DNA from 2 places in the Sinomonas soli genome. Region 2 is predicted to be linked to the other one. Evidence: riboswitches for the same ligand, from Rfam matches in the RefSeq annotation. Region 2 holds a riboswitch; the other holds the start of a gene.

Region 1 (4,399 bases), on a different contig from region 2:
GCGGCGCAGGAGCAGACCCAGCAGTACCCCGGCTGGGGCGCCCCGCAGCAGGGCGCGCCGCAGCAGGGCGCCCCGCAGCAGGGCGCGCCGCAGCAGGGCGGCGTCCGGCAGACCGACCAGACCCAGCAGTACCCGGGCTGGGGCGCCCCGCCGGAGCAGCTCTACGCCCAGCCCGCCCCGGGCTGGGGTGCGGCGGGGGGCAAGGGGCCGCACGCTCCTGCCGGGCGGTGGCGCGGCCTCACCTCGACCCAGAAGGGCGTCGCGGCTGCGGCGGCAGCCGTCGTGATCGCCGGAGGAGCCGGCGCCGCCGTGTGGGCGGCGAACTCCTCCAACGCGTCCACGGACAGCAGCGCCGCGAACGGCTTCGGCGGCGCGGCCGGCCAGGGCGGGTTCGGCCCGCAGGGCGGCACGGGCGGCCAGGGCGGAACCGGCCAGCAGGGCGGCAGCGGGGCCCAGGGCAGCACGCGCGGCTTCGGGGGCGCCGGCGGGGTCGGCATCGGGATGCTCGGCCAGATGCTGCACGGCGAGTTCGTCGTGGTCCAGGGCAGCACGAACGTCACGATGGTCGAGCAGACCGGCACGGTGACGGCCGCATCCGGGCAGTCCGTCACGGTCAAGAGCAGCGACGGCTTCCAGCAGACCTACGCGCTCTCGTCCTCGACCCAGATCGCCGCCCGCGGGATGCGGGGACGCGGTGCCTCCGGCAGCGGGACCTCCGGCACCGAGACCCTCGCCCAGGGCGAGACGGTGAGCGTCATGGCACTCAAGGACGGCCTCGCGGCCCAGACGGTCATGATCACCGGCACCGGAACTGGAACCGGGACGGGTTCCGGCACCTCGAGCTGAAGCGGCCCTCCGCGGGATACCACAACGGCGCCGCCGGCCTCGAACGTGAGGCGGGCGGCGCCGTCGTGCGCAGCGGGGCGGCTCAGGCCGTGCCCGGCAGCAGCCCTCAGTACCAGTTGTGGGCGAGGTGGAACGCGAGAGCGTTCGCGGGCGAGCCGTAGCTCTTCTTGATGTAGTCAAGGCCCCAGTCGATCTGGGTCTTGTAGTTGGTCTGCCAGTCCGCGCCCACGGACGCCATCTTGCTGCCCGGGAGAGACTGCACGATCCCGTAGGCCCCGGAGCTGGCGTTGGTGGCCGTGGTCGACCAGCCGGACTCCTTGTTCCACAGCGTGACCAGGGCGCTCATCTGGTCCTGTCCCCAGCCGAACGCCGAGAGCCGGCTCGCGGCGTAGGCCTGGGCGGCCGCCGGGTCGTTGACCGGCTGTGCCGCCGCGGCGGCCTTGGCTGCGGCTGCGGCTGCCTGGTCGGCTGCGGCCTTGTCCGCCGCCGCCTTGTCGGCTGCGGCCTTGTCCGCGGCACTCTTGTCGGCTGCGGCCTTGTCCGCGGCAGCCTTGGCAGCGGCGGCCTTGTCGGCTGCCGCCTTGTCTGCTGCCGCCTTGTCCGCAGCGGCGCGCGCATCGCTGCTCGCCTGGGCGAGCGCGCTCGGCTGGCTCGGGCTCGGGGTCTGCGCGGCGGCGGACGCCGAGGGGGCCGTCACCGAGGCGGTGCGGGCGAGGTCAGCCGAGTTCGCGGTGGCTGCCGCGCCTCCGCCGGCAACGGCGAGGAGGCCGAGGGACAGGGCGACGACCGCGCTCCGGTTGCCGAAGCGGTCAGTTCCCTTCTTCGCGGCACGGGCCAGGGCGGAACGGTTCGGGGCGACGGCTCGGCGTCGGCCATGAGGGCGCGCGGAAGCGCGGTCAGGGGTCTTGCTCACAAGCGTAAGGGCCTCTCGTTTGCGCCTGCGAAGTTAGCTGTCGGGTTCGGATGAGAGTCATCCGGCCCGGCCAGTGGCACGGGCTTCACCCCGAGGCCGCCATGAATGCGCGTAGCACTGGGCGCGGCCGCTGAGTGGGTCCTCCGTCTCTGCCTCCTACGTCCCCCCAGGCCGTCGGCAGAGCTCGGCGGACAGGGCCTGAGGGATGCCAGCCGTGGGGCGGGCACCAGACCACTGTAGGGGAACCGACCCCTGATTGTCACATTTGGGTAACAGCAGATTCGTCAGCTGCCGGACCGGGCAAGCAGCCGCGCCCGCGTGCGGTGTAGACCATGTGGTCCGGCCATGTCCAGCCGCGCGAAGCTGCGGCGCGCCTGCGTGTCGAGTCACGTCCACGGTGTGAGATCGGCCGCGCACGGCCTCACCCGCCCCCAAAGGCCAGAGTGGTCGAATATTGTTCGACAAAGAGCCGACCGCTTCTCGAAACTGTGAAAATATCTGTTCACATTCTCAGATCACCGAATTGTGATTCCTATCACAACCCTCGCGGTCTGTCTCGCATGGTGAGACAAACCCGACAATGTTACTTGCCTGTAGCCATTGTTACGGGACACACTCTCACTGTGAACAAAGACTCAGCAGCACCTGCAGCCGCAGACCGCCGCCTCGCCGGGACACCCTCCGGCCGAACCGCATGCTGCTGTCGAATGCCGAGCTAACTGCACCACCCCAGCACTCAGCCCCAGTCTTTTCGCCGCCCAGCGTCGGGCATCCACCGCCAGGCGGGCGCTTCTGCTCCGCATTCGAAGCCTTCACGGCTAGCAGTCTCACGAGGTTCATCCATGTCTGTTGCATCCGGCTACGTCCACATCTCTGTCCGCAACGCCCAGAAGGCCCAGAAGCCGGGCCACCGCCAGCCCTTCAGTGCCCACTTCGGCGGCGCCGAGGCGTACCAGCACGGCGCCGCCGCGGCCCGCACCCCGTCCCTGGGCGCCGTCCAGGACGCCGCGCCCATGACAGCCCCGACCCCGGTCATCCAGCCGGGCGCCGAGCCGGTCCGCGCGGTCACGGCGGACAACGTCGCCCACGGCTTCGTGCTCTACGTGGGTCTCTCCGAGCAGCAGGCCGCCGCCGCCGGGACCTCGATCGCGCGCATCGCCCAGGAGCTCCGGGCCTACGCCCAGTCGCTCGTCGAGGGCGTCGAGAGCTACGCCGCGGTGGCCGTGGCGCCTGCGAGCGCGCCGGGCTCCCCGCTCGACGTCGTGCGCTCCACCTTCGGCGACCCGACCGTGTCCGTCCGGCAGCCGCGCCCGGAGCCGCGCCCCGCGGTGTCCGATTCCCGCCCTGCCGGCGTGCTCATCGACCTCGCCCGGCGGGAGGTGCACCTCGACGGCGAGACGCTCAACCTCACGTTCAAGGAGTTCGAGCTCCTGAACTACCTCGTCGAGAACGGCACGCGCACCGTGAGCCGGGACGAGCTCCTCGAGAGCCTGTGGAAGAACGCCGAGGAGGTGCCCAACGAGCGCACCATCGACGTCCACATCCGCCGCCTGCGTTCCAAGCTCGGCAGGCTCGCGAACACCGTCCGCACGGTGCGGGGCCAGGGCTACCGCTTCTACGAGCACCCCGAGGTCATCGTCTGGGCCGCGCCCGAGTACTCGATCTGACGGTCCGCCGATCCGGCCGCGGCCGGGCCCTGCTGCCCGGCCGTAGGCTGGTGGCGTGAGCAAGCACCACCTCAAGCGCCTCATCGTCCTCCGCCACGCGAAGGCCGCGTGGCCCGAAGGGGTCCCGGACGCCGAGCGGCCGCTCGCCGAGCGCGGGCACGCGGACGCCCCCGAGGCGGGCAGATGGCTCGTCAAGCACCACGTCATCCCCGACTTCATCCTCTGCTCGACGGCGCTGCGCACCCGCCAGACCACCACGTGGGTCTGCGAGGAGCTCGGGGACCGGGCACCCACGCCGAAGCTTGAGTCCGGCCTCTATGCGGCGAGCGCCGCGCGCATGCTCGCCGTGGTCAACCACGTCCCGGAGACGGTGCGGTCCCTGCTGATCGTCTCCCACATGCCCGGCGTGCAGGACCTCGCGCTGCGCCTCGCCTCGCGCGACTCCGACCAGGACGCCTACATGGACGCCGCGAGCCACTTCCCGACCACCGGTCTTGCCGTCTTCGAGACCGAGACGCCCTGGGCCGAGCTCGACGGCCAGGATGCCCGGCTGGTCAGCTTCGCCGTGCCGCGTTCGAAGAAGAAGGGCTGACGCGGCTCCGCGTCTGGGCTGGCGTGCGCGGCGCTCCGGCGCGCTGGGGCGTCCGTGCCGCGGTGCTGCGGGCCCGGGCCGGGGCCGCTCTCGTGGGGGCAGGCTTTGCAGCGGACGACGGCGCGCGGTTCGGACGGCGCGCGCCCGCACCGGCGGCGGGGCGGGCCCGCACGGCGGGCCTGCGGGACTCGGGCCAGACGGCTCCGCCCAGCAGCATCGCGAGCGTGGCGGCGGCGGCCACCAGGGCGCCGAAGAAGAACGGATCGGCGTCGCGGCTCGAGACCGTCGTGACGCTGTTCGGATCCTGGTCCCAGGCGAGGCCGAGCAGGCGCAGGAATGCGAGTCCGGAGCCGATGGCCAGCGACGAGCCCACCGCGGCGA
Region 2 (4,399 bases):
CCGTCCGCCGGCAGGAACTCGGCGGGGATCTGAAGCTGGCTGGTATCGCTCACGGGGGCGCCTCCTATGTGGATCCGGTGTAGGGGCGCGGGCTCGGGCCCTCCCGCCCCGGATCAAGTGTGCCGCACCCGCGAGCGGCCGTGCGAATCCGAGCCGGCGCCCCGTCGGGCGGCTAATCTGAGCAGATCAAAATAAGCTAGACTCGCTGTGGGGCGGTGAAGCGCACCGCCCGTCCCGCCGCCAGGAGCCCGCCCCGCGCATGTCCGACCTCATCGATACCACCGAGATGTACCTGCGAACCATCCTCGAGCTCGAGGAGGAGGGGATCACCCCCCTGCGTGCGCGCATCGCCGAGCGGCTCCGCCACTCGGGCCCCACGGTGTCGCAGACCGTGGCGCGCATGGAGCGCGACGGCCTGGTCGTGGTCTCGGGGGACCGGCACCTCCAGTTCACCGAGCAGGGCCACAAGCGCGCCGTCGAGGTCATGCGGAAGCACCGCCTCGCCGAGCGGCTCCTCGCGGACGTGATCGGCCTCGACTGGCCCTATGTCCACGACGAGGCCTGCCGGTGGGAGCACGTCATGAGCGAGCGCGTCGAGCGGCGCCTCTTCGAGCTGCTGGGGCGCCCGAGCGAGTCGCCCTACGGCAATCCGATCCCCGGCCTGGAGGCCCTCGGCGGGGAGTCGTCCGCGGGCTTCGGCGACGGCGTCGTCACCCTCGTGGAGGCGATGGGCGCCTATACGGCGGGCGCGCTCGTCGTCGTGTGCCGCCTGGCCGAGCCGATTCAGGTCGATCCCGAGCTCCTCGCCCAGCTCGAGGAGGGCGGCATCCGCCCGGGGGCGAAGGTGACGCTCGAGCGGGTCGGCGACTACATCTCCGTGCGCGTCGCGAGCGTCGACGGCGCCCTCGAGCTGCCCGCCGAGGTCGCCGCGCACGTCTTCGTCTCCATCGGCTGAGGCGCCGCTCCTCTCCCGTCTCTGTCCCCGTCTGCCGGCCGTCCCTTTTCCCCGTCCTGTGGCCGTCCTGCCGGGCCGCCGTAGCCGGTGGCCGCGCGGGTCCAGCGGCCGGCGGACGGCCTGTCGCCACCGTGATCGCACACGTCTTCACACAAAGGGACAAAAACTCTACCCGCTGGACTAATTGCTACCGGGGCGTAGCGTGTGAGCGATGTCTCACTAAAGATCACGGGAATATTACAGTGCGCCGTCATGGGCCTATGCTGGAGGCGGCGACGGGACATCGTCGCCGTTCCGCCCGTGCGCCGAGCTCTGCCAGCGGGAAGGAATCACAGCACCCTTATGGCAGAGGCGGGGGACCCACCGATGGCGGCCGCGGGCCGCCTTGGGGTGAAGCCGCAGCACGCTCGGTGCCCCGCCCCGGCCTGGCCGCGCGTGGTCCCCGTGCGGCTGGGCCGAGTCTGGACTCTCTGACCCGAACCCGACAGCTAACTCCGCAGGCGAGGACAGAGAGGGAATCGCTTGACTCAGTCAGCCGTGCGCGGCAGGCGGCGCGCGGAGACTCCGCCGCGCCCCAGGGCCGCCGCCGCAGGCTCCGATGCGGTCCGCCGCGGGCGCCGGGCCGCCGAGCGCCGCGGCCCGATGCGACAGCTGGCCGAGATCGCCGCCGTCGCCGGGGTCGGCCAGAAGGCCGGCGTGGCGCTCGCTGCCACGGGCCTCGTCCTGACCGTGACCGTGCCGACGGCCACGCAGGGCGCCGCCGCTACGGACACGGGCTCCGAGCAGCCGCAGGTCACCGCCGCCGCGGATGCCGTAGTCCCCTTTGCCCGCGCCGCAGTAGGCAGCGCCGCGGACCCGGACGGCCACCTCAAGCAGCTGCTCGGCGCCCAGTCCGCCGGCCGCCTCACGCCGGCGCAGGCACAGCACGCGCTCGGCGCCCCGCTCGCAGCGATGGAGCGCACCTCGCCGTTCGGCTACCGCGTGAGCCCCGTGACGGGCTCCGCGGGAGAGTTCCACCGCGGCCAGGACTTCGCTGCCCAGTGCGGCACTGCCGTCAGGGCAGCGGCCGGCGGGACCGTGACCTTCGCCGGCTGGCATCCCTACGGCGGCGGAAACCGCGTGGTCATCGACCACGGCAACGGCCTCGAAACGACCTACAACCACCTCTCCTCGTTCTCGGTCTCCGTGGGGCAGAAGGTGGACCGAGGGGCGGCCATCGCGCTCAGCGGCACCACAGGCGCCTCGACCGGGTGCCACCTCCACTTCGAGGTCATGGTCAGCGGCGAGGTCGTCGACCCCAACGGCTGGCTCTGAGAACCAACGACGGCGCGTGCGCGTCCCCGCCCTCTGCCCGGCGCCGCGAGGAGTCGGGAAGCCCCTCCAGAGACGCGCTGTGTCCGTTTCGTGATGACCTGTTTTCTGGCTGTGATCCGAATGTGACATTTCGAGCGGCCTCGGGTAAGGTCGTTCCTGTTCCAGCTCCTACCAAGTTGGAACATCCGGGAAGAACGCCGAGCTCTGCCACTTCCCGGAGCCGTTCGCACATTCCGTCTGGCAGAGGCGGGGGAACCACTTTCGGCCTTCTGCTGTCTGGAAGGCCTTGGGGTTAAGCAGCCTGGCTCCGCCAGGAGGCCGGATACTTTCCATCCGAACCCGACAGCTCACCTCGTAGGCATTGGGAGAGGCTACAACTGTGTCGACTCGCACGTTGACTGCGCGCCATCGCGCCCTACCGGTTCGCACGAGCCCGCTTGAGGCTGTTGCGCACGCGGTTTCCGGCAACGCCGGCACCATCGGCCGCCAAGCGGCCGTCATTGCGGCGGCTTCGGGGCTGATCATCAGCGCCGGGCTCCCCGCTCAGGCAGCAGAGACCTCCCGCGAGGCCTCCGCACTCTCCGACGTGGCCAGCGCCTCCGCGCCGAGCGTCGTCGCGTCCAATGAAGCCCAGGTCTCCTTCGAGCGCCCCGCCGTCCACTCGGTGGCGGCGCCGACCGTCGAGACGGCAGTCGAGCAGGCGGCGCAGTCCACTGCGCCCGCCGCCTCCCCGGCCTCCGAAGGCAGCCTCAGCGTCCAGTCGTCTGCGCCGCGCCTCGCGGCCGCGGCCAGCGCTCTCGGCTCGACTCTGGCAGGCATCGCCTACACCGGCATCGGCCACCCCTACGTGTGGGGCGGCACCACCCCGGCCGGCTGGGACTGCTCGGGCTTCACTCAGTGGGTCTACGCTCAGGCTGGCATCAGCATCCCCCGCGTCCAGGCCTGGTCCATCATGCACCAGACGGCGACGCCCGCCCCCGGTGACCTGGTGGTCCAGAACGGCGGCGCTCACGTGGGCATCTACGTGGGCAACGGGATGATGATCAGCGCTCTCAACCCTTCACAGGGCACGCTGCTCCATGCGGTGAACGCTACCGGCTCGTCCGTCTTCTACACCCTCAACTGAGACCAATCCGCATTCTGGGCGGCGCGATGGACCGTGACCATGGCGCCCCGCCTTCTGGGCTGACCCCCTGCTGCCCTGAAGGACACGAAAACAGAGAGAGAACCCCCTGATATGACCACTCGTGCAGGCATTGCCCGCCACCGCGCGGACAACACCTCCTCGCTGGCCGTCATCGCGAAGGCCGTCACCGAGAACGCAGGCGGCGTCGGCCGCCAGGCCGCAGTCATCGCCGCGGCCGGCGGTCTCGTGCTGACCGGCGGCGTCGCGGCCAACGCCGCAGAGGCCCCCTCGCAGCGCGAGGCCTCCGCCCCGGCCGCGCTCGACGTCGCCAACGCCGTCCAGGCCCCCATCTCCGCCGAGGCCAACGCCAACGTGAGCTTCGAGCGCCCGGCCGTCGAGTCTGTCGCCGCCCCGGTCGTCCAGGCTCCGGCTCCGGCCGCCGCCCCCGCTGCGCCGGTGGCGCAGGCGAGCACCGAGACCCAGGTCGCCGCCGCCCCCGCGAAGGTCCAGGCCGCAGCCTCCACCGCCGTGGACGCCCCCGCCGCCAAGCCCGCCGCCTCCTCGGGCATGGGCGCCGCGATCGCCGCCGCCGCGTACGCACAGCTCGGTGTGGCGCAGGACTGCACCATGCTCGCCACCAACTCGCTGGCTGCCGTGGGCATCCACTACCACGGCTGGCCGGCTGGCTACCTGTCGCTCGGCCGCACGGTGAGCGCCGCGGAGGCGCAGCCGGGTGACCTCGCCTACTACGCCGACGGCGGCATGGGCATGGCCCACATCGCGGTCTACGTCGGCAACGGCATGGCCGTGCACGGCGGCTGGAACGGCGGCACCACCGCGCTGTTCAGCGTCAACGTCGGCTCCGGCCCGGTCTTCATCCGCGTCGGCGGCTGAGCCAGCCGATCCCGGAACTCCCTCGACGGCGCCCCCTCCTGCACGGGAGGGGGCGCCGTCGTGGTGTCTCTGGGGGCGCAGGCCCCTCGCGGATCCAGGGGCCCTCAGGG

What was found. A riboswitch is a leader RNA that binds a small molecule or an ion and turns the genes downstream of it on or off. The one in region 2 is predicted to bind cyclic di-AMP.
Region 1: linked by a shared signal. The riboswitch ahead of ACYVKZ_RS06750 (aggregation-promoting factor C-terminal-like domain-containing protein) and the one ahead of ACYVKZ_RS05255 (C40 family peptidase) in region 2 are both predicted to bind cyclic di-AMP.

The regions. Positions count from the first base shown of each region.
Region 1 covers NZ_BAAGSN010000006.1:234,788-239,186, reverse strand. The annotation lists gene ACYVKZ_RS06755 (hypothetical protein) at 1-846, shown strand, start outside; gene ACYVKZ_RS06750 (aggregation-promoting factor C-terminal-like domain-containing protein) at 953-1,759, opposite strand; cyclic di-AMP (ydaO/yuaA leader) riboswitch at 1,767-1,959, opposite strand; gene ACYVKZ_RS06745 (winged helix-turn-helix domain-containing protein) at 2,602-3,426, shown strand; gene ACYVKZ_RS06740 (SixA phosphatase family protein) at 3,482-4,018, shown strand; gene ACYVKZ_RS06735 (hypothetical protein) at 3,981-4,399, opposite strand, start outside.
Region 2 covers NZ_BAAGSN010000005.1:60,660-65,058, reverse strand. The annotation lists gene serC (phosphoserine transaminase) at 1-53, opposite strand, end outside; gene ACYVKZ_RS05265 (metal-dependent transcriptional regulator) at 260-955, shown strand; cyclic di-AMP (ydaO/yuaA leader) riboswitch at 1,281-1,474, shown strand; gene ACYVKZ_RS05260 (M23 family metallopeptidase) at 1,478-2,269, shown strand; cyclic di-AMP (ydaO/yuaA leader) riboswitch at 2,478-2,644, shown strand; gene ACYVKZ_RS05255 (C40 family peptidase) at 2,664-3,395, shown strand; gene ACYVKZ_RS05250 (NlpC/P60 family protein) at 3,507-4,289, shown strand.